Regions from separate parts of the Bradyrhizobium quebecense genome, predicted to be linked through region 1. Evidence: riboswitches for the same ligand, from Rfam matches in the RefSeq annotation. Region 1 holds a riboswitch; the other holds the start of a gene.
The links. Region 1 has a riboswitch for glycine ahead of HU230_RS18615 (D-amino acid dehydrogenase). Riboswitches for the same ligand answer to the same signal wherever they lie in the genome.
Positions count from the first base shown of each region.

Region 1 (11,895 bases):
CGAACGGAACGGTTCGCGCCACGATCTCGTTGGTTTGAGCGTGTTCTTTCGGGAAGACCGGCGTCCACCTTCCAGGCCATGCCCTAGCGCGCGACGTTAAGCGTGTCGTCGCGCCAAGCGCAAGCCAGGGAGCACCTCCGGATTTGCATGCCCTATGGGCGTATTGAAAGACCCAAAGGTACGTCGCGAGGTTAAGTCTAAAGACCTAGGCCGTTGCCACGAGGCCTTCCGAAACGGGGCGGAAATTTGCAAAATCCCAGCCACGCCCGGGCGCAGCCTCGAGCAGCGCACGGGTGTAGGCCTGCTGCGGATTGGTCAGCACCTCCGCCGCCGGTCCCTGTTCCACGACGCGGCCACGTTGCATCACGGCGACGTCGTCGCAGATCTGTGCAGCGACGCGCAAATCATGCGTGATGAACAACAGCGCGATGCCGAGCCGTCGCTGGATTTCGTCAAGCAGATTCAGAACCTGCGCCTGCACCGAGACGTCGAGCGCGGACACGGCCTCATCTGCCACCAGCACGTCAGGATCGAGTGCCAGCGCGCGCGCGATCGCGATGCGCTGGCGCTGGCCGCCGGAGAACTGGTGCGGATAGCGCGAGATCGCGTCGGGCGGCAGATGGACGAGCTCGAGCAGCTCGCGGGCCCGCGCCAGCGCATCCTTGCGCGGCATGCCGTAATTGACTGGGCCTTCCGCGATGCTCTCGCCGACGGTGACGCGTGGATTGAGCGAGCGGTAGGGGTCCTGGAAGATGATCTGGATCTTCTGGCGATGCGGCTGCAACAGCCGGCGCGACAGGTCGGAGATCTCGCGGCCGACGAGGCGCACCCCGCCCGAGGTCGGATCGATCAGGCGGACGATGCAGCGCGCCACCGTCGATTTGCCGGAGCCGCTTTCGCCGACGATACCGAGTGTGCGGCCCTTGCGCAGAGTGAGCGTGACGTTGCTGGCGGCGGCGACCTCCCGGGCTTTGCCGTACAGCGACCGCTCCCGGTAGACCTTGCTGAGCTCGTTGGCTTCCAGCACCACCGGCTCGTTCGTCTCCGGGCGTGGCGCGCGCGGCACGAGGCTCGGCACCGCGGACAGCAGGTTGCGGGTGTATTCCATCGTCGGGTTGCGCAGCACATCTTGCAGCTGGCCGGTCTCGACCAGCCGGCCGTGCCGCATCACCGCGACGCGGTCGGCGATCTCGGCCACCACGCCCATGTCGTGGGTGATGAACAGGACGGCTGTGCCGTGGTCGCGTTGCAGGTCGCGGATCAACGTGAGGATCTGCTTCTGGGTGGTGACGTCGAGCGCGGTGGTCGGCTCGTCCGCGATCAGGAGCTTCGGTTCCAGCACGAGCGCCATCGCGATCATGATGCGCTGGCGCTGTCCGCCCGACAGGCGGTGCGGGTAGGACGAGAAGATGCGCTCCACATCGGGCAGCCGCACATGCTCCATCATCGCCAGGATCTTCTGACGCCGCGCGCGGGAGTCGAGATCGGTATGGGCGCGCAGCACCTCGTCGATCTGGCGGCCGACCGGCACCACCGGATTGAGCGCGGTCATCGGCTCCTGAAAGATCATCGCCATCCGCGTCGCGCGCAGCTGGCGCAGCCGCCGGTCGGTCGCGGTGAGCAGTTCCTCGCCGACCAGCTTGACGCTGCCGCCGGACGGCACCAGCGTGCCCTTCTGCAGCAGGCCCATCGTGGTCAAAGAGGTCACCGACTTGCCCGAGCCGCTTTCGCCGACAAGGCAGAGCGTCTCGCCCTCACGCACCTGCAGCGACAGGTCGTCGATGATGCGGTGGGCGTCAGCCTTGCGGCCGAGACCGACGACGAGATTGTTGATGTCGAGGACGACGTTGGTCATGTCAGGGTCTCGTGTTGCGAGGGGGCACGATGGGTCCGTCACCGTCATTCCGGGATGGTGCGCAAGCACCAGACCCGGAATCTCGAGATCCCGGGTTCGGTGCTTCGCACCGCCCCGGGGTGATGGCTTCAATTGGCATTGGAGCCATCACTTGCCCTCACGCTGTTTCATGCGGGGATCGAGCGCGTCGCGCGCGGCGTCGCCGATCAGGTTGACGCTGAGAATGGCGATCGAGAGCAGCAGCCCCGGCCAGAAGATCAGCGACGGCTTGACCTGGAAATAGGCACGGCCCTCGGCCATGATGTTGCCCCAGGTCGGCGTTTCCGGCGAGATGCCGGCGCCGAGGAACGACAGGATCGCCTCGGTCAGGATCGCGGATGCGCAGACGTAAGTGCCTTGCACGATCAGCGGCGCGATCGTGTTCGGCATCAAATGCCGCCACATGATCTTCGGCAGGCTCGAGCCGAGCGAGATCGCGGCCTCGACATAGGGCTCCTCGCGCGCGGTCAGCACCACCGAGCGCACCAGCCGCGCCACGCGCGGGATCTCGGGGATGGTGATCGCGACCATCACGGTCCAGATGCTGGCGCCGGACAGCGACACCACGGCGATCGCGAGCAGGATGGCGGGGATCGCCATCAAGCCGTCCATCACGCGCATCATCACGGCATCGACCCAGCGGAAGAATCCGGCGACGAGGCCGATCAGGAGCCCGATGGCGATCGAGCAGACGGCGGCGCCGAGCCCGATCAACAGCGAGATCCGTGCGCCATAGATGACGCGCGACAGCAGGTCGCGTCCATACGCATCGGTGCCGAGCAGGTATTGCGCGCTCGACGGCTTCAGCCGCTGCGACGGCGTCAGCAACAACGGATCGTGCGGCGCGAGCAGCGGCGCGAAGATCGCCATCAGGATGATCAGGACGAGGCAGATCGTCGCAACCGCGATGATCGGCGTCGACGCCAGGAAGCCGAACTTGACGCGGAACGGCCGGGTGACGGGGATGGAGGATTCGGGAAGGGTTTCGATCGCCATTGCTCAGTACCGGATACGAGGATCGAGCAGGGTGTAAGCGAGGTCGATCAAGAGATTGACCGCGACATAGATACCCGACGTCAGGAGGATCATGGCCTGGATCACCGGATAGTCGCGCGCCAGCACCGCGTCGACGGTGAGACGGCCGATGCCGGGCAGGTTGAACACGCTCTCGGTAACGACCACGCCCGAGATCAGCAGCGCGAAACCGGAACCGATCACGGTGATGACCGGGACCGCAGCGTTGCGCAGCGCATGGCGCAGCAGCACGCCGGTCTCGCCGATGCCCTTGGCGCGCGCGGTGCGCACGTAGTCCTCACCCAGCACGTCGAGCATCGAGGCCCGTGTCATGCGCGCGATCAACGCGACATAGATGAAGGAGAGGGTGCAGGTCGGCAGGATGATGCGCTCGAAGAACGGACCGAAGCCGGCCGAGATGCTCTTGAAGCCCTGCACCGGAACCCAGCGCAGATCGATCGCAAACACCTGGATCAGCACATAGCCGATCACGAACACCGGCACCGAGAAGCCGAGCACCGAAAGCCCCATCACGCACCGGTCGATCCAGGTGCCGTGCTTCCACGCCGCGATCACGCCGAGCGGCACCGCCACCAGGATCGAGAGGACGATGGTGGCCAGCGCGACCGAGATCGAGGGCTCGAGGCGCGGACCGATCATCTCGAGGATCGGCTTGTTCGAGATCAGGGAGACGCCGAGGTCGCCGTGCAGGAGCTTGGCGACCCAGGTGTAGAACTGGATGTAGATCGGCTCGTTGAGACCAAGCGAGGTGCGGATGCGGTCGAGCTGTTCGGGTGTCGCATTGTCGCCGGCGAGAATGGCGGCCGGGTCGCCCGGCGTCAGCCGTAGCAACAGGAACACGAACAGAGCCACCACGCCCATTACGGGAATGGCGGCGAGGATGCGGCGGAGGAGATAGCCGAGCATCGTTGCTATCTCCTGCCGCCAGATAGTGCGAAGCGAAGGCTGGGCCGCATCATACTCATGGTGTCCCCGTGATGTGTCTCATGCGCTTCTGCGTCTTGTCTCAAGGCTAGCGCGAACGTGATGAATTTGCAGGCAAATACTGTGCCAATGGCGGCGTTATATCAAGGCGCGGTTCAGGCCGTTGGAAGCCTCCCTTGGTCTGAAGCTGCTATTTCGAATTGCACATGTCGTCATGCGCCACCGACCTGAAACGACAAGTCCATTCACGCTCGCATCACGCCGCACCAGTTGGCAACGAACAGTGCGATGCTCTGCGTCGTCTTGCGAAGGCTGTCGAGCTCGACACGTTCGTTGAACGCATGCGGGCCGATACCGTAAGGACCATAGCAAAGTGCGGGGATGCCGTAGTCGACGCAATAGTAGCGGGTGTCGTTGACGGCGGTAGACAGGCGCTCCTGCATTGGAGCCTGGAAGACGGAGTGATGGGCGGCAGACAGAGCTGCTTCCGCTTCGCTGCCGGGCTCGCACACCGCCGGGTCTGCCTGAAAACCACTCCACACCAGCTCGGCCGGATTGTCGGACAGGAAGTCGTCGGCCTTGTGCGCCTCAGTCAGGCATTCCTCGATGCCACGCATCGCCTGCTGCGGTGTTTCGCCCGGCAAGAGGCCGAGCCGGCAATCCAGCTCGCACCAGGCCGCGGTCGAACTGGCCCAATCGCCGCCTTTGATGATCCCGACGTTGAACTTGATCGGATTCTTGACGCTGCGGAACCAGCTGTTGTCGAGCGCCCGGGCATTGAGTGCCTTGGTGTAATCCTGAAACGCGCGCACCAGATGCATCGCCGACAGGATCGCGCTCGTACCGGCCTCGGAATAGGCGACATGCACCGGCGTGCCGCGGACGCGCAGGCGAAACCAGACGGCGCCGACCTGGGCGCGCGTGAGCGTGTGTCCGGTCGGCTCTGGAATGAGGCAGGCGTCGGCGCGATAGCCGCGCATCAACGTCGACAGTGCGCCGTTGCCGGTGCTCTCTTCCTCGGTCACGGTCTGCAGATGGACGCGCCCGGCCGGGGCATAGCCGGCATCGCTGAAAGCATCGAGCGCGAAGATCATGGCCGAGACACCGGCCTTCATGTCTTGCGCGCCACGCCCGAACATCCAGCCGTCATGCACGGCACCCGCGAACGGCGGCCGGTCCCAAAGGTCAGCGGGCCCCTCCGGCACCACGTCGATATGACCTTGCAGGATCAGGCTGCGTCCGCTGCCTTTGCTGTTGAGCGTCGCAACGACCTGCTGCGATCCGGCAAGATCGATGCCGTCCATTGGCGCAGCCTTCGGATGGCTCATCAGGTTGACGTCGGCAAGGCTGAACGCATCGACGTCGTAGCGGCGCTTTGCGAATTGCTCGGCCAACCAGCGTTGTTGCGGCGCTTCCTGTCCGCGCAAGCTGCGGAACTGCACCATGCGCGACAGGAACGCGATCTGATCGTCGAAGTTTCGATCGACGGCCGCGCACAGCTCCGCGGCAATCTGATCCGGCCTGGTCAACGTCTCGGTTGTCATGTCGCGCCTTTCGTGGAGCCCAGTGCAGAGACCTGAGCGTTGACCGTTTCGGAAAGGCGGCGCACCGAGTTGGTGCGCGTGCCGGCGGCGAGGTTACGTATCGGTCCGCCGAAGAGATTGCCGCCGGCACACCTGCCGTCCGGAATCCCGCACCGGACCGCAATGCCATGCGTGTCCGCTACCCCAATGCGCATTGTCCCCTCCCGCGCTGAAGCGCTTTTCCCCAATATCACGCTAGTCGTTGTCATGCGGTGTTTCTCAGCGAATTCCGACTTGGCCACACGCAAATACGCTCATATTCTTCCTCGTCGGCTGGATAATTAGGGGAAAGCTGCGCGGGCGGTCTCGGTCGCATCGACCTGCGACGGCACCATCGAAGGCGTGTCGAGGTCGCGCCAGTCATCGATCGCGCCTGCCACCATCTGCGCCGTCGCAGCCGACAGCGTCCAGCCGAGATGACCGTGGCCGGTGTTGTAGAACACGCCCGGAAACCGTCCGGCGCGCACCACCGGCATCATGTTCGGCATCATCGGGCGCAGGCCGGCCCAAGGCACGATCCTCGACGTGTCGATGCCGGGAAAATGCTGCCGCACCCAATCCACCAGCGGCTGGATGCGGTCGGCGCGAATGTCGCGGTTGAAGCCGTTGAACTCGGCGGTGCCGGCGACGCGGAAGCGGTCGGCGCCGAGCCGGCTGGTGACGATCTTCGCGGCCTCATCGAGCAGGCTGACGGTTGGCGCAGCGTCCCGGCTTTGCGGCGCATCGAGCTGCACGGTGATCGAATAGCCCTTCACCGGATAGACGTTGACGCGGTCGTTGAGCAGGCCTGCGAAGTGCCGGCTCGCGACGCCGGCGCAAATGACGATGCCGTCCGCCTGCAACTCATGTCGCGTCGCGACGCCAGCATCGTGCGAAGCGGCTTCGTTCCAGCCGATGCGGAAACCGTCGTCGCCGCGCGCGATCGCATCGACGTCGGCCTCATGGACGAAGCTCGCGCCGCGACGGATGCAGGCGTCGGCGAGCCCGCGCGTAAACTTGTGGATATCGCCGGTCGCGTCCGACGGCGTGAAGAAGCCGCCATAGCAGGTCGTCTGCAGCGCGGGTTCGATGCTGCGGATTTCGTCCGCCGTCACCGGCCGGCGGTCGAGCCCGCCTTGTTGCAGCAGCGTGTTGACGCGCAGGCCCGCGTCGAAGCCGGCCTTGTCGTGATAGACGTGCAGGATGCCGCGGCGTTCGAGATCGAAGGCGATGTTCTCGCGCTGTGCGATCGAGAACAGATGCTTGCGCGCTTCGATCGCGAGTCGCGTGGTCTCGATGGTGTTGGTGCGATAGCGGCCGATGTGGCCGACGAACTCGCCGATCCAGGAATATTTGTGCCAGCTCGGCTTCGGATTCATCAGCAGCGGCGCGTCGCTTCGAAGCATCCAGCGCAACCCCTTGAGAATGGTCGCGGCGCTGTTCCACACTTCCGCGTTGCTAGCGGAAAGCTGTCCGCCATTGGCGAACGAGGTTTCCATCGCGGCGTATCGATGCCTGTCGAGGACAGTCACGCGATAGCCGCGTTCGAGCAGGGCATAGGCCGTCGTCACGCCGGTGATGCCGGCGCCAATGATTGCGATGTGAGGCATGGTGGTCTTCAGGCTCCCGTGGGTTAGAGTCGCCGAACCACCGGTGAAACCGGCGTCGGCGCCCCATCTGTCACGGTACCTGAGAGCTTGATCCGCATCGGGCCTGGGCCCGATGGCAGACTATCCCCTTCGGTGGACGTCACGGCCCTTGATGCGGTCGTGTCCGTCTCTCTCCAGATCGTCCTGACGATACAGTCCTTTTGCCTGAGAGTTTCCGGGGCGGTTGCTCCGTCGGCGCCGAAGCAACAACACGAATGTTGTGACTTCGATCTCTCCCGCATCGTCGCGTTGGACGGCTGGACCGTAGGCGAAGCCTCAAAATTGGACAAGGCTAAATTTCGGTCCGGCATTGCCAACGTGTTGTGCAGTGCAAATCGGTGTCAGTCCAGCGTCGCCAGCAGCGCCGCCATCAGGCGGCCGCGCTCGGCAAGGCTCTCGATCTCGATATGCTCGTTGAGCGTATGCGCATCGGCGCCGCGAACGCCGAGGCCGTCGAGGGTCGGGATGCCCATCGCACCGGTGAAGTTGCCGTCCGATCCGCCGCCGGCGCTGCCGTGCGGCAGATCGAGGCCCATCGCCGCCGCGAGGCCCTTGGCCTTTTCATAGAGCGCCATGGTGCCGGCATCCGGCTCCCATACCGGGCGGGTGACGCCGCGCGTCACCTTGAAGGTCACGTCGTTGGCGGTGCCCGACAGCGCCAGCATGCGCTCGACGCCGCGGTCGAGATCGGCCTGGCGCTTGGCCATGCTGAGCGCTTCGCCGGTGCAGGTCGTTGCGACGCAATTGACCCATTGCCCGCCATGCACGATGCCGACCGAGAAGGTGCAGTCTTCGGTGGTCATGCCGTCGATGGCAATGATTTGCCGGGCCATTTCGCGGATCGCGGAACGGCCCGAGGAGAGTGTCGCGCCGGCATGGCTCGGCTTGCCGACAGCTTCCAGATTGAAGCGCGCGATCGCGTAGCGGCCGGTGACGACGCCGTTGTTCGGCCGGCCGGGCTCCGGCACCAGCACGTATTTGTTGCGCGCGGCTTCGGCCTCGATGATGTCGCGCGTCGACGGCGTGCCGACCTCTTCATCGGGCGTGAACAGCACGGTGATCGGCAGCGGCGTCGTAAAGGACGCGCGTGCCAACTGCCGGATCGCCTCGATCGACAGATAGTTGCCGCCCTTCATGTCGAAGATACCGGGCCCGAAGCACTTGTTGCCTTCGCGCCGCCACGCCAGCTTTTCGATGGTGCCGACCGGGTGCACGGTGTCCAGATGGCCGGCGATGAGGATGCCCGGCTGGCCTTGTTTCGGATGGGGAAAACGGGCGCGGACGCAGCCGGCGAAGCCCTGGCGTCCTGCGATGCGTTCGATCGTCGCACCCATGACCGCCATCTCGCGCGCGGCGAGGTCGAGCATGCGCTCGACTGCGGCCGCATCCCATGTCGGGCTCTCGCATTCCACCCAGCTGCGCAGCCCCTGCAGCATCGCTTCGGAATCAAAAGGAAGATTGGCGGGGTTCATGTCTTTTCTCTCTTGTTGTTTGTGCGCGCCGATACGCGTTCGCGTGCCGTACGAAAAGCTCGGAAGATGAGTTTGTAAAGTCAAATGCGCTGCACCAGCGGTTCATTCGTTCGTATACATTCGATCCTGCCGGAAACCGATTGACGCGCATTGCGCTTGATGCAAGTCTCGATTTCACAAGCCATACAGCATGTTAGTTCGCCTAAATAACGAACCGCATGCATAACGAATAAGCCGGCTTTGACCAGTTACACGTCAGGAGAAATTGCATGTTCCCTATCTCGCGTTGGAAGCACCGCACGCTAGCGGCTGCGTTGACGGCGCTCGCGCTGTCGTTCGCGCCGCAGGAATTGTCCTTTGCGCCGCAGGCCATGGCCGCGGGCAAGACCATCACCGCGGTGATGCATTCGGATCTGCGCGTCATCGATCCGATCCTGACCACCGCCTATATCACGCGAGACCATGGCTACATGGTCTACGACACGCTGGTCGCAACCGACTCCAACTTCAAGATCCAGCCGCAGATGGCCGACTGGAAGGTGTCCGACGACAAGCTCACTTACACATTCACGCTGCGCGACGGCCTCAAGTGGCACGATGGAACGCCGGTGACCGCGGAAGACTGCGTTGCTTCGCTGAAGCGCTGGGCCAAGGTCGACGGCATGGGCCAGAAGCTGATGGACTTTACGGCGAGCTTAGAGGCCACCGACGCGAAGACGATCACGCTGAAGCTGAAGGAGCCCTACGGCCTGGTGCTGGATTCGATCGGCAAGCCGTCGTCGCGCGTCGCCTTCATGATGCCGAAGCGGCTGGCCGAAACGCCGCCGGACAAGCCGATCCCGGAGCAGATCGGCTCGGGTCCGTTCAAGTTCGTCCAGGCCGAATTCCAGCCGGGCGTGAAGGCGGTCTATGTCAAGAACAACGACTACGTGCCGCGCAAGGAGCCGGCGAGCTGGACCGCGGGCGGCAAGGTCGTGAAGGTTGACCGCGTCGAGTGGGTCACGATGGCCGACGCGCAGACTGCGATGAACGCGCTGCAGTCCGGCGACATCGATTTTCTGGAGAACCCGTCGTTCGACACGTTGTCGATCCTGGAAGGCGACAAGGACCTGAAGGTCGAGACGCTGAACAAGTTCGGCTTCCAGACGCTCGGCCGCATGAACTTCCTCTATCCGCCGTTCGACAACATCAAGGTTCGCCAGGCGGCGCTGATGGCGATCAACCAGAAGCAGGTGCTCGACGCGCTGGTCGGCAATCCCAAGTATTACAAGACCTGCGTCTCCTTCTTCATCTGCGACACACCGTTCGCGTCCGAGGTCGGCGGCGAGACCTTGTTGAAGGGCGGCGACATGGCGGCGGCCAAGAAGGCGCTTGCCGAGTCGGGCTATGATGGCACGCCGGTCGTCATCATGGCGCCGGGCGACGTCACCACGCTCAAGGCGCAGCCGGTTGTTGTCGCCCAGCAGCTGCGCGACGCCGGCTTCAAGGTCGACCTGCAGGCCACCGACTGGCAGACCGTGGTGACTCGCCGCGCCAGCCAGAAGGCGCCGAAGGATGGCGGCTGGAACATGTTCTTCACGAACTGGGTCAGTGCCGACGTCTCCAACCCGATCGCCAACCTCTCGATCGGCGGCCAGGGCAAGAATGGCGGATGGTTCGGCTGGGCCGACGATCCGAAGATCGAACAGCTGAAGGACGCCTTCGTTCGCGCGCCGTCGCTCGACGAGCAGAAGAAGATCGCGGCCGATATCCAGAAGGAAGCCTACGAGCAGGTCATCTACATTCCGCTCGGTCAGTATCAGGGTCCAAGCGCCTGGCGGAAGTCGCTGTCCGGTGTGCTCGATGGTCCGGCAACGCCGATCTTCTGGAATATCGACAAATCCGAGTAGGCTTCAGGCTGCACGCAACACAAATGGCCGGGACCTGTCCCGGCCATTTTCGTTTCGCGCCGTCGCTCCGCGACGGCGGCTAATCTAGTGACCTGATTTCGCGTTGCTCGTGCTCGACAGGCTCGTGAGCTCTGTCTGTCCGACGCCGGCGCCGTTCATCCAGACCATCGCTCCCGCGGCAAACGCCAACAATCCGTAGAGCACGATCGCGCTGCGAATCCAGCGCCGGTAGATCGCGCGCTCGTCGGGGGGCGCATCAAGGAATTTCTGTGCGTTGAGCCCGTTGCTGCAATGGGCTGCGTCGTCGCCGTGCTCGAGGACGGAAGCGCCATGATCGGGCGCGGTATTGCCGACAATCCGATTGCAACCGGCAATCCGATTGCGATCCGCAATCGTCATCGCCTATCTCCAACTCATTGATCTCGAAATCTGAGGGCCGCGAAATGTGCGGCCGGAATTTCCAATGCGACGACCTTACACCACGTGACGATCTCGGCATGTGAACCCTGCCACACCCGCAAAACACGATGCGGTGATGCAAGCATCGTGACGCCTCGGCTGCCTGCTCAAGCCGTGGGCGGGCGCGTGGCATACCAATTTGGATAGCGGCGGCTTTAAGGTTCCCGTCAGTATTGCATCGTAGTCTGACCGCCGACTTGAGTACCTTCCGCGACGGGCCCATGGCCGACGACCATAGCAGGCCCGCACCGGCCAGCGCGCAACAGCCAATGCCGACCGAGAAGCGCCGTGCCGGCGCACGCCGCCGCGTCCTCAAGTCGGGAGCGATCGAATTCGGCAATGAAGCGATCGCCTGCACGGTCCGGAATCTCTCGCCTCAGGGCGCCTGCATCGAAGTCAATTCTCCGCTGTGGTTTCCCGACCGCTTCACTCTCGCCGTCGACGGCCAGCGGTGGCCGTGCCGCATCGTATGGAAGAAGCAGAAGCGGCTGGGACTGGCGTTCGATTAGGGCTCGATGCCCGGCGCGCCGCGTCGCGCCGATTTGCACGAACAGTTGTCGTCTATTTCACAAACTACCCAAGGTTACCGGCGTATTGTCCGACGGGCCGATATCGGTGCCGCTCCAGGATGCACGTTCTCACCGTGCAAGGGTGGCGTCCATTGTTTCGCTCCTGCGGATTCACCCAGCCTCGGGGAAATTGTGATGACCATCAATGTCAAGGCCTACGCCAACGCCGATGATGTTCTGATCGCCTGGCAGCCGGACACCTGGTCGAACGACTGGGTCGGATTCCAGCTCGAGCGGCGCAACAACATCACGCAGCAGACGACCGTGCTCTCCAACCGCATTCCGCCGAAGCCCGGCGAGAAACCGGTCGCGGACGCGGGCATTTCCTCGACGCAATCGCCGTTCCGGCGCTGCATCTGGACCGATCACAGCGTCGTCGACACCGACAACATCTCGTATCGCGTCACCGCGATGAAGAGCGGTGCGAACGGGACATTCACGC
Region 1 is NZ_CP088022.1:3,823,812-3,835,706, reverse strand. Features, by position in the region: gene HU230_RS18635 (ABC transporter ATP-binding protein) at 206-1,855, opposite strand; gene HU230_RS18630 (ABC transporter permease) at 2,003-2,890, opposite strand; gene HU230_RS18625 (ABC transporter permease) at 2,894-3,835, opposite strand; gene HU230_RS18620 (ArgE/DapE family deacylase) at 4,099-5,397, opposite strand; gene HU230_RS18615 (D-amino acid dehydrogenase) at 5,718-7,025, opposite strand; glycine riboswitch at 7,091-7,204, opposite strand; glycine riboswitch at 7,208-7,313, opposite strand; gene HU230_RS18610 (M20/M25/M40 family metallo-hydrolase) at 7,406-8,536, opposite strand; gene HU230_RS18605 (ABC transporter substrate-binding protein) at 8,806-10,425, shown strand; gene HU230_RS18600 (hypothetical protein) at 10,510-10,824, opposite strand; gene HU230_RS18595 (PilZ domain-containing protein) at 11,106-11,393, shown strand; gene HU230_RS18590 (phospholipase D-like domain-containing protein) at 11,589-11,895, shown strand, end outside.

Region 2 (11,895 bases), 160 kb from region 1:
AGCGTGACCATGACCTTTCCCGGCCGGGTGACGCTCGCATCCTTGCTGCTGACCGGCTCGGCGGCACTCGCTGCCGATCCGCTGCCCGCCCCCGTTGCGGCGCCCGACGAGACCGCGGTCCTCACCGTCCACGCCGAGGGCGTGCAGGTCTATGAGTGCAAGCCGGTCATCGACGGCAAGCTCGCCTGGTCGTTCCGCGAACCGGTCGCCACCCTGATCGCCGATGGCCGCACCGTCGGCCGGCACTATGCCGGACCGAACTGGGAGCATGTCGACGGCAGCGCCGTGACCGCCCGCACCGCCGGCAGCGCGCCCGGCGCAACGCCAGCGGACATTCCCTGGCTGAAGCTCGAGGTGATCTCCCACCGCGGCAACGGCCTGCTCTCCAGCGTCGCCACGGTGCAGCGGATCAACACCTCGGGCGGCGAACTCAGCGGCGCCTGCGACAAATCAGGCGCACTGAAGAGCGCGGCGTATTCGGCGGATTACGTGTTTCTGCGGAGAGACTAGAGCGTTTTCGAGCGAAGTGGATACCGGTTCGCGTGAAGAAAACGCGTCAGAACAAGAATCTAGAGCTTCGGTTCTGATTCAATCAGAACCGAAATGCTCTAATCGCGGATGCCGCCGTCGGTCTCGCGCGGCGGCGCTTGTGCGAGTTCGCCGGCGGCAAGGTCGCCACCGGCCGCAAGCGGGTCGGCAAGCCGCGCCTCCGCCGTCTCCCTGACATGGGCGCCGAGCGCCGGGATCCGCTCGGTCAGGGCATGGAAGTCCTGCGCATCGAGCAGCAGCAGCTTGGTCTTCCGCGTCGCCGTCACCGTGCCGGAGCGGCTGGTCCGCCTGAGCAGCGCGATCTCGCCGAAGAACGAGCCGTCGGCAAGCCGCACGCGTTGGCTCGGCAGGTCGATCTCGACCTCGCCGGCGGTGATGAAATACATCGACGACGCCGGATCGCCGCGCCGCACCAGCACCTCGCCGGCCTCGATGGTCTGCGACCGCAGCAGGCGCATGATGTCGGCGATCTCGGCAGCGCCGAGATGTGAGAACAGCGGCACCCGCGCCAGCATGCCCCAGGTCACGACGAAGTCGCGGCGCCGGACCTCGTCGGCGAACGCGGTCGAGACGATCGCGACCGGCAGCGCGATCATCGCAAAACCGACCACGATCGCAACCACCGTGACCATCCGGCCGAGCACCGTCACCGGGACGACGTCGCCGTAACCGACGGTCCCGAGCGTCACGATCGCCCACCACATCGCCTGCGGCATGGTGCCGAACTTGTCCGGCTGCACCTTGTGCTCGATGGCATAGAGCAGCGAGGCGAAAAGCAGCACCGCGCCGGTCAGGATCACGACGCAGCCGAACAGCGTGCGCCGCTCGGCATGCAGCGCCGCCAGCAGCGAGCGCATCGCGGTCGAATAGCGCACCAGCTTGAGGAACGGCAGCATGCCGAACAGCACCAGCGCGGTCTTGTCGCCGATCGCGAGCGCGATGGTCGACGGCAGGAAAGCAAGCAGGTCGATCACGCCGAGCGCCGAGCAGGCGTATTCCAGCCGCGCCTGCAGCGGCGTCATGTCGCGCAGCGAGCGGCCGACCACGCTCCAGAGCCGCGCGGCATATTCCAGCGCGAAGGCAGTCACCGCGGCGATCTCGATCGCCGTGAACAGCCACCAGAATTGGGCATCGATCTCCGGCACCGACGCCAGGATCGCTGCCAGCACATCGACGGTGATGATCGCGACGACGAGCCGGACAAATCGCGCGCCGACCGAATATGGCAGGTGGTCCTGCTCGAGCAGCTCGTAGAGACGCTCCCGCAGTCCGGGATCGCTGATCGTTGGCTTACCCGGAGCCGTCGCCACGATCAGCCTCTCCGTCAGGCGCCAGCCGATGCCTGTTGAGTCATGGCTTGCTCGATCGCCGACAGCGCGGCGTCGGCCTTGGCACCGTCGGGCCCGCCGGCCTGCGCCATGTCGGGCCGGCCACCGCCACCCTTGCCGCCGAGCACCTCGGAGCCCTTGCGCACCAGCTCGACCGCGTTGAAGCGCGAGGTCAGGTCGGCGGTGACGCCGACCACGATGCCGGCCTTGCCGTCCTCGGTGACGCCGACGATCGCGACCACGCCGGAGCCGATCTGCTTCTTGCCGTCGTCGACGAGGCTCTTCAGGTCCTTGGTCTCGACGCCTTCGACCGCGCGCGCGAGCAGCTTGACGTTGCCGACCTCGCGCACGCCGGAGGCGGCACCATTCGACGACGCTCCGCCGCCCATCGCGAGCTTCTTGCGGGCATCCGACAGGTCGCGCTCGAGCTTCTTGCGCTCCTCCATCAGGGCCGCGATGCGCGCCGGCACATCCTCGATCGTGGTGCGCAACTCGGCCGCCGCGGTCTTCGCCAGCGTCATGGTGTCGTTGGCGTGCTTGCGCGCATGATGTCCGGTCAGCGCCTCGATGCGGCGGACGCCGGACGCGACCGCGCTCTCGCTGGTCACCGAAATCAGGCCGATGTCGCCGGTGCGACGAACATGGGTGCCGCCGCAGAGCTCGACCGACCAGCCAAGCGCGTTCTGGCCGTGCTCGCGGGCGCTCTTGCCCATCGAGACGACGCGAACCTCGTCGCCATACTTCTCGCCGAACAGTGCGCGCGCACCGGCCTCGCGGGCGTCGTCGACACCCATGACGCGGGTCGTCACCTCGTCATTCTCCAGCACGACATCGTTGGCGATGTCCTCGACCCGGGCGAGCTCTTCCGGCGTAATCGGCTTCGGATGCACGAAATCGAAGCGCAGGCGATCGGGCGCGACCAGCGAGCCGCGTTGCGCGATGTGATCGCCGAGCACCTGGCGCAGCGCCTCGTGCAGCAGATGCGTCGCCGAGTGGTTGGCGCGGATCGACGAACGCCTGGCGTGGTCGACCTCGAGCTGCAGGGCGGTGCCGACGTTCAGGGTGCCCTGCTCCACCGTGCCGACATGCACGAACAGGTCGCCGGCCTTCTTCTGCATATCGGTGATGCGGAATTTGACCCCCTCGCCGGTCAGGATGCCGACATCGCCGACCTGACCACCGGACTCGGCATAGAACGGCGTCTGGTTCAGCACGATCGCGCCGCTCTCGCCGGCCTTGAGGCCGTCGACCTCGGCGCCGTCCTTGACCAGTGCCGTCACCACGCCTTCCGCACTCTCGGTCTCATAGCCGAGGAATTCGGTTGCGCCGAGCTTCTCGCGCAGCGGGAACCAGATGGTCTCGGTAGCCGCCTCGCCGGAGCCTGCCCAGGAGGCGCGCGCCTTCTCGCGCTGGCGGTTCATCGCATCGGTGAACGATGCCTGGTCGACGCTGATGCCGCGCGACTTCAGCGCGTCCTGCGTCAGGTCCAGCGGGAATCCGTAGGTGTCGTACAGCGTGAACGCGGTGTCGCCGTCGAACATGTCGCCCTTCTTGAGGCCGGCGCTTTTCTCATCGAGGATCGAGAGGCCGCGCACCAGCGTCTTGCGGAAGCGCGTCTCTTCCAGCTGCAGCGTCTCCTCGATCAGCTTCTCCGCGCGCACCAGGTCCGGATAGGCCTGGCCCATCTCGCGGACCAGCGCCCAGACCAGGCGATGCATCAGCGGCTCGCTCGCGCCGAGCAGCTGCGCGTGGCGCATTGCGCGGCGCATGATCCGGCGCAGCACATAGCCGCGGCCCTCGTTCGACGGCAGCACGCCGTCGGCAATCAGGAACGCCGAGGAGCGCAGATGGTCAGCGATCACCCGGTACGACGCCACGTTCTGCGGGTTCGGCCCATGGCCGAGGGCCGATGCAGCCGCATCGATCAGGTGGCGGAACAGATCGGTCTCGAACACGCTCTCGACGCCCTGCAGGATGCAGGCCATGCGCTCCAGCCCCATGCCGGTGTCGATCGAGGGACGCGGCAGCGCCACGCGCTCCTCCTTCGTCACCTGCTCGTATTGCATGAACACTAGGTTCCAGAATTCGAGGAAGCGATCACCGTCCTCTTCCGGGCTTCCCGGAGGTCCGCCCCAGATATGCTCGCCGCGATCGATGAAGATTTCGGAGCACGGACCGCACGGGCCGGTATCGCCCATCGCCCAGAAATTGTCCGAGGTCGCGATGCGGATGATGCGATCGTCGGAGAAGCCCGCGATCTTCTTCCAGTAGCCGGCCGCCTCGTCGTCGGTGTGGTAGATGGTGACGAGCAGCTTGTCCTTTTTCAGCCCGAAATCCTTGGTGATCAGATTCCAGGCGAGCTCGATCGCGCGCTCCTTGAAGTAGTCGCCGAACGAGAAGTTGCCGAGCATCTCGAAGAAGGTGAGATGGCGCGCGGTGTAGCCGACATTGTCGAGGTCGTTATGCTTGCCGCCGGCGCGGACGCACTTCTGCGACGTCGTGGCACGCTGATAGCCGCGCTTCTCGACGCCGGTGAAGACGTTCTTGAACTGCACCATGCCGGCATTGGTGAACATCAGGGTCGGGTCGTTGCGCGGAACCAGCGGCGACGATGCCACGATCTCGTGGCCGTTCTCCTTGAAGAAGTTCAGAAATGTCGACCTGATGTCGTTGACGCTGCTCATGTTCATCCAATCGGAAAAAGGGGCCGGCCAGCCGCAAAAAGGCGTCATTTTCCGGCCGAACGCTTTTAGACATTGCCAGCTGCGGTGTCCAGAAACTGTGCAGGCGGATCATGGGCTTGCCGCGGCAGCACAAAGCCCATTGGATAGCCGCGAGAGCTGCGTTGACAGTCTTGGTGGCGCCGTGTTTTCTACCTACCTGTTATTAGTCACGTCGGGAGAGACCGGCCTTACCGCCGGCGCCGAAGGAGCAACCGCCCCGGAAACTCTCAGGCAAAAGGACCGCGTGACGTCTAACATCTGGAAAGAGGCGCTGGGGTTCTCCCCGATGCGTCCGCCGACGGGATAATACTCTCAGGCACAGCGACAGATGGGGCTTTCTGCAGGTTTCTCAAGGGGAAATAGGTCCCCGGCGGGAACCGCGAGGGCCCTGTGATGCTTGCGCGCGAAACTTCCCCGCTGAAACAGACCCCGCTGCACGCGCTGCATCTGGCGCGCGGAGCCAAGATGGTGCCGTTCGCCGGCTACGACATGCCGGTGCAATACACCGCCGGCGTGCTGAAAGAGCACCTGCACACCCGCAAGGAAGCCGGCCTGTTCGACGTGTCCCACATGGGCCAGCTCGTGCTGAGGGCGAAGTCGGGCAAGGTCGCGGACGCCGCGCTCGCGCTCGAAAAGCTGGTGCCGCAGGACATCGTCGGCATCGCGCCGGGACGGCAGCGCTACGCGCAATTCACCAACAATGACGGCGGCCTGCTCGACGACCTGATGGTCGCGAATTTCGGCGATCACCTGTTCCTGGTGGTCAACGCCGCTTGCAAGGCCGAGGACGAGGCGCATCTGCGCGCGCATCTCTCCGAAGCTTGCGAAATCGTGTCGCTGGCCGACCGCGCGCTGATCGCGCTGCAGGGGCCGAAAGCAGAATCGGCGCTGGCGAAACTTTGTGCAGATGTCAGTTCGATGAAATTCATGGACGCCGGTCCGCGCCGCGTCGGCGATATCGACTGCTTCGTCTCGCGCTCCGGCTATACCGGCGAGGACGGTTTTGAGATTTCCGTGCCCGCAGACAAGGCGGAGGCCTTGGTCACCGCATTGCTGGACAATCCCGATGTACTTCCGATCGGGCTCGGCGCGCGCGACAGCCTGCGGCTCGAGGCCGGGCTCTGCCTCTATGGTCATGACATCGACACCACGACGACGCCGGTCGAAGGCGCGCTGGAGTGGTCGGTGCAGAAGGTCCGCCGCAGCGGCGGCGCCCGAGCCGGCGGTTTTCCGGGTGCCGACAAGATTCTCGCGCAATTCGCCGACGGCGCCGCTCGCCGCCGCGTCGGCCTGAAGCCCGACGGCCGCGCACCGGTGCGCGAAGGCGCCGGCCTGTTCGCCGATCCGACCTCGACCGAGCCAATCGGCAAGGTGACCTCGGGCGGCTTCGGCCCGAGCCTCAATGCGCCGGTTGCGATGGGCTACCTGCCGACATCCCTTTCCGCGCTCGACACCACGGTTTTCGCCGAAGTGCGCGGCCAACGGCTGCCGCTCAAGGTCGCAGCCACGCCCTTCGTTCCCAATACCTACAAACGCTAAACGCCAAAGGATCGATCACCATGACGACGCTGTACACGTCCGACCACGAATGGCTCCGCATCGAGGGCGACGTCGCCACGATCGGGATCACCGACTACGCGCAGTCGCAGCTCGGCGACGTCGTATTCGTCGAACTGCCCAAGGTCGGCCGCAGCCTGAAGAAAGCCGAGGCCGCAGCGGTCGTCGAATCCGTCAAGGCCGCCTCCGACGTCTACGCGCCGATCACCGGCGAAGTGATCGAGGTCAACGAGGCGCTCGCGGCCGAGCCCGCCCTGGTCAATTCGGATGCCGGCGGCAAGGCCTGGTTCTTCAAGCTGAAGATTGCCGACAGGGGCGAACTCGGCGGCCTGATGGACGAGGCCGCCTACGCCGCACACACCGCCTGAGGATCAGTTTAAGGATCAAGCCATGAACGCGCCCTTCAAGCCGATCAACGAAGCCGCCACCGATTTCGTCCGCCGCCACATCGGACCGTCACCGCGCGACATCAACGCGATGCTGGAAACGGTCGGCGCCGCGAGCCTGCAGGCGCTGATGAATGAGACGCTGCCGGCATCGATCCTTCAGAAGGCGCCGCTCGATCTGGGCCGGGCGCTGAGCGAGACCGAGGCGCTCGCGCATATGAGCGAGCTCGCCGCGCAGAACCAGACCTTCACCTCGCTGATCGGCCAGGGCTATTCCGGCACCATCCTGCCCGCGGTGATCCAGCGCAATATCCTGGAGAACCCGGCCTGGTACACCGCCTATACGCCGTATCAGCCGGAGATCAGCCAGGGGCGGCTCGAAGCCCTGTTCAATTTCCAGACCATGATCTGTGACCTCACCGGGCTCGACGTCGCCAACGCCTCGCTGCTCGACGAGGCGACCGCGGCCGCCGAAGCGATGGCGCTCGCCGAGCGCCACTCGCAGGTCAAGGCAAAGGTGTTCTTCGTCGACAAGGAGGTGCATCCGCAGACGCTGGCGGTGATGCGCACGCGCGCCGCGCCACTCGGCTGGGCGCTGGTGGTCGGCGATCCCCTGACCGAGCTCGACAAGGCCGACGTGCTCGGCGCGCTGCTGCAATATCCCGGCACGACAGGCGCGGTGCGCGACCTCCGGCCGGCGATCGCATCGCTGCACGCCAAGGGTGCGCTTGCGATCGTGGCCGCGGACCTGCTGTCGCTGGCTTTGCTGACCTCGCCCGGTGAGCTCGGCGCCGACATTGCCATCGGTTCGGCGCAGCGGTTCGGCGTGCCGATGGGTTATGGCGGACCGCACGCCGCCTACATGGCCGTGCGTGACACGCTGAAGCGCTCGCTGCCCGGCCGCATCGTTGGCCTCTCGGTGGATTCGCGCGGTGCACCGGCCTATCGGCTGGCGCTGCAGACCCGCGAGCAGCATATCCGCCGAGAGAAGGCGACCTCCAACATCTGTACTGCGCAGGTGCTGCTCGCCGTGATCGCTTCGATGTATGCGGTGTATCACGACCCGGAAGGCCTGACGCATATCGCGCGCAGCGTGCATCGCCGCGCCACCGTGCTCGCCGCAGGCCTGCGCAAGCTCGGCTTTGCGCCGACCAGCGAGGCATTCTTCGACACTGTGACGGTCGAGGTCGGCGCGAAGCAGATCGAGATCGTCTCCCGCGCGCTCGCGGAGCGGATCAATCTGCGTATCGGTGCGACCACGCTCGGCATCGCGCTCGACGAGACCACGACGCCGGAGACCGTCGAGGCGGTGTGGCGCGTGTTCGGCGGCAAGCTCAGCTTCGCCGAGATCGAGGCGGCCGCGCGCGAGGCGCTGCCGAAGGAGCTGCGGCGCACCAGCGCCTTCCTCACCCACCCGGTGTTCAACACCCACCGCTCGGAGACCGAGCTGCTGCGCTACATGCGCAAGCTCAGCGATCGCGACCTCGCGCTCGACCGTGCGATGATCCCGCTCGGCTCCTGCACGATGAAGCTCAACGCCACCACCGAGATGATCCCGCTGACCTGGCCGGCGTTCGGCAACCTGCATCCGTTCGCGCCTGCGGATCAGGCCAAGGGCTATCACGCGCTGTTCAAGCGGCTGGAGCAGTGGCTGTGCGACATCACCGGCTATGACGCGATCTCGCTGCAGCCGAACTCCGGTGCGCAGGGCGAATATGCCGGGCTGCTGGCGATCCGTGGCTATCACCTCGCGCGCGGCGAGCCGCACCGCAAGGTGTGCCTGATCCCCTCCTCCGCGCACGGCACCAATCCGGCCTCGGCCGCGATGGTCGGCATGGACGTCGTGGTTGTCGCGTGCGATGCGCGCGGCGATGTCGACGTCAATGATCTCCGCGCCAAGGCGGAGAAGCATTCGGCCAATCTCGCCGCCGTCATGATCACCTATCCGTCGACCCACGGCGTGTTCGAGGAGCATATCAGCGATATCTGCGACATCGTGCATGCGCATGGCGGCCAGGTCTATCTCGACGGCGCCAACATGAACGCGCAGGTCGGGCTGTCGCGGCCCGGCGATTACGGTGCCGATGTCAGCCATCTCAATCTGCACAAGACCTTCTGCATCCCGCATGGTGGCGGCGGCCCCGGCATGGGCCCGATCGGCGTGAAGGCGCATCTTGCGGCCTATCTCCCGGGTCATCCCGCAACCGACGGTACGACGGCGCACGCGATCGGCCCGGTGTCGGCCGCGCCGTTCGGCTCGGCGTCGATCCTGACCATCTCCTACATCTACATCCTGATGATGGGCGGCGAAGGCCTCACGCGCGCGACCGAGGTTGCGATCCTCAACGCGAACTACATCGCCGCACGGCTGCAGCCGCACTTCCCGGTGCTGTACCGCAACGAGCGCGGCCGCGTCGCGCATGAGTGCATCGTCGACCCGCGGGCGCTGAAGACGACCAGCGGCGTCACCGTGGACGACATCGCCAAGCGGCTGATCGACTACGGCTTCCACGCGCCGACCATGAGCTTCCCGGTGGCGGGCACGCTGATGATCGAGCCGACGGAATCGGAATCGAAGTTCGAGATCGACCGCTTCTGCGACGCGATGATCGCGATCCGGGGCGAGATCGCGGAAATCGAGAAGGGCCGCTGGAAGGTCGAGGCGTCGCCGCTGCGCCACGCACCGCACACCGTCCACGACATCGCCGACGACGCCTGGAACCGGGCCTACGCCCGCGCCGAGGGTTGCTTCCCGGCCGGCGTGTCGCGGTCCGACAAATACTGGAGCCCGGTCGGCCGCGTCGACAATGTCTACGGCGACCGCAATCTGGTGTGCTCGTGCCCGCCGATCGAGGACTACGCGCAGGCGGCGGAGTAACGGGCCATGTTGCAGGATGGGTAGAGCGCAGCGAAACCCATCCTACGGTCCGGCAATCATAAGGCCCGACGAGACCGCGGGCGAACGACGGCGAGCAATACCGCCGCAGGAGGAAACATGCGCGAGGAATTCTGGTTTCATTTCCCGTTTCGCGTCCGCTATTCCGAAGTCGACGCGCAGGCCGTGGTGTTCAACGCGCACTACCTGACCTACTTCGACACCGCGATAACAGAATATTTTCGCGCGCTCGGCTACGACTATCTCGGCGAGGTCGCGCGGACTGGCATCGATTTTCACACCGTGAAATCGGTGGTCGAGTACAAGGCGCCGATCCGGTTCGACGAGGACATCGATGTCTGCGTACGGGTCGCGAAGATCGGCCGTTCCTCGATCGTGCTTACGCTCGCGATCTTCGCCAAGGGCTCCGACGACCTGCGCGCCACCGGCGAGATCATCTGGGTCGCCACCGATCAGAAGTCCCACCAATCGGTCGCGGTGACGGAAGACCTGCGTGCGCTGATTGCGAGCCGGGAAACGGCGCTGGCGTAACACGCCGCCTGCCGGCGTCAGGCGGATCAAGCCTTACGGCGCGACCAAGGTGCGGCCCTCGGCGTCCCAGCACCATAAGCGCTCAGTGGTCAATTCGGTGCCGCCCCACCAGCGATGGATTGGATTGTACTGGCTGAAGTCGCCAGCGCCCGCGACGATTGCCCTGCCGAGGCCGGTCAGCGCGAGCCGGCTCCGCTTGTAGCGTTGGTGACGTTCCGGGTCCTCGTGCATGTCGAGATCGAACGGCCCATCGTCGAAGCCGGAGATGGCAGGCACCGGACAGTGAGCCAGCCCATCCAGTAAGGCCCCCGTTTCCCAATAACCGAACGTCCGCCGGGGGCTGAGTTTCTCGTGCCCGGGAAACAAATCGTACGGATGGACATGTCCTGCCGAGAGCAACTCCAACATCCGCATTTCCGTTGCGCCAAGCCCGGAGCCACGCGAGGGAAGCTCTTCCAGGAGCGCTACGACTGAGCTGCGCAATTGCGGAAGTGCTCCTGGATCCCGAGTCAACAGATTGAACCAGGCTTCCGGCGTTGATGCGCCCCAAGCCGCCCACGCAGCGCCGGCGACTTCGAGATGATGCCCGCGGACGGGAGCGAGGCGCAGCTGCCAAGCGGCCAATTCGGCTGGCTGTTGCTCGCCGATGATGTGATCGGTCTGCAGCATCGCAAGCCTGGACGTGACGCTCGCATGCGGGCGCAGGTAATCCAGCAGCCAGATCAATTGCAGTTGTGAGTTCGGATCGGGATCGACCCAAAGATCGACGGCATCGAAGAGCTCGCAAAATTCGATCAATCCGAGACCCTGACGATGCGCATCCTCAAGCAATCTGCCGGTGAGATTGTCCAGCCAATGAGCCCCGGCGCGATGCGAAGCGGCGCGCGGCGAGAACAAGGCATCCAGCTCGCTTGATGGCGGCAATTTTCCGCAAACGAACCGCTGCTCGACGCCAACAACGCAATCGGCGAGCCGCGCGGCCTTCAGGCCACCAGCGCCGCTATCGGTGAATGTGAGGATGAGTCGGCTCATAACAGGTCATTCGCGGTCACAGGATTCATCGGTCCAACTTGCTGAACGACACTTTGCGAGCCTCCGGCTTCGATCCAATGCGTGGACCTATGGAGCGACCAAAGTGCGGCTCTCGGCGTCCCAGCGCCACAGCCGCTCGTTGGTCAACTCCGTGCCGCCCCACCAACGATGGATCGGGTTGTGCTGGCTGAAGTCGAGCTCGCGATCCGACACTTCCTGGCCGAAATCGGTGAGCGACAGCCGACTGTCCCGGTGTCGGCTGTCCCGGGCTTGCAGATCGTCAGGCGCTTCGATCTCCGCGGAGAATCCGGCCAGAACCGGCGATCGACAATAGACGAGTCCATCCAGGATCAACGAGGTCTCCTGAAAATCGAACACGCCACGCTCCCTGTTCAACTCGCTTGAAAGGACCCTCGGCCTTGTCACGCCGTCGGCGATGAGATCCAGCGTCCGCAATTCGGTCGCGCCGAGGCCGGTGTCTCGCCCGGGAAGCTCCTCGAGCAGCGCGATCAGCGCCGCCCTGAGCTGCGGGATGGCCGACCGATCCTGCATGAGAAGGTCGAAACAGGGCTCGGGAGTCGGAGCGCGATAGGCATTCCAGGCCCAGCTCGCCAATTCCAATCGCTCATCGGTCACCGCAAGTGCAGGCAGTTGCCATTTCGCCGAGCTCTCGCCTCGGTATATGCCGATCTCGACATCGGTCTGGACCAGACTGAGCTTCGCCACGACATGCCGGTGCGGACGGAGCACGTCGAGCAACCAGACCAGCACCAGCTGGTCATTCGGCCGGGGATCAGCCCATAACTCGACGCTGTCGCAACGCTCGCAGAGCTCGACAAGACCGACGTCCCGACCGATCGAGCCAGTCCATCTCGAACTGGCGAAGTCGAGCC
Region 2 is NZ_CP088022.1:3,986,200-3,998,094, forward strand. Features, by position in the region: gene HU230_RS19390 (DUF3455 domain-containing protein) at 10-510, shown strand; gene HU230_RS19395 (cyclic nucleotide-gated ion channel) at 609-1,862, opposite strand; gene alaS (alanine--tRNA ligase) at 1,874-4,561, opposite strand; glycine riboswitch at 4,764-4,852, shown strand; gene gcvT (glycine cleavage system aminomethyltransferase GcvT) at 4,994-6,139, shown strand; gene gcvH (glycine cleavage system protein GcvH) at 6,160-6,525, shown strand; gene gcvP (aminomethyl-transferring glycine dehydrogenase) at 6,548-9,421, shown strand; gene HU230_RS19420 (acyl-CoA thioesterase) at 9,539-9,970, shown strand; gene HU230_RS19425 (hypothetical protein) at 10,004-10,867, opposite strand; gene HU230_RS19430 (hypothetical protein) at 11,090-11,895, opposite strand, start outside.
Region 2: another riboswitch for glycine. It lies ahead of gcvT (glycine cleavage system aminomethyltransferase GcvT); the one in region 1 lies ahead of HU230_RS18615 (D-amino acid dehydrogenase).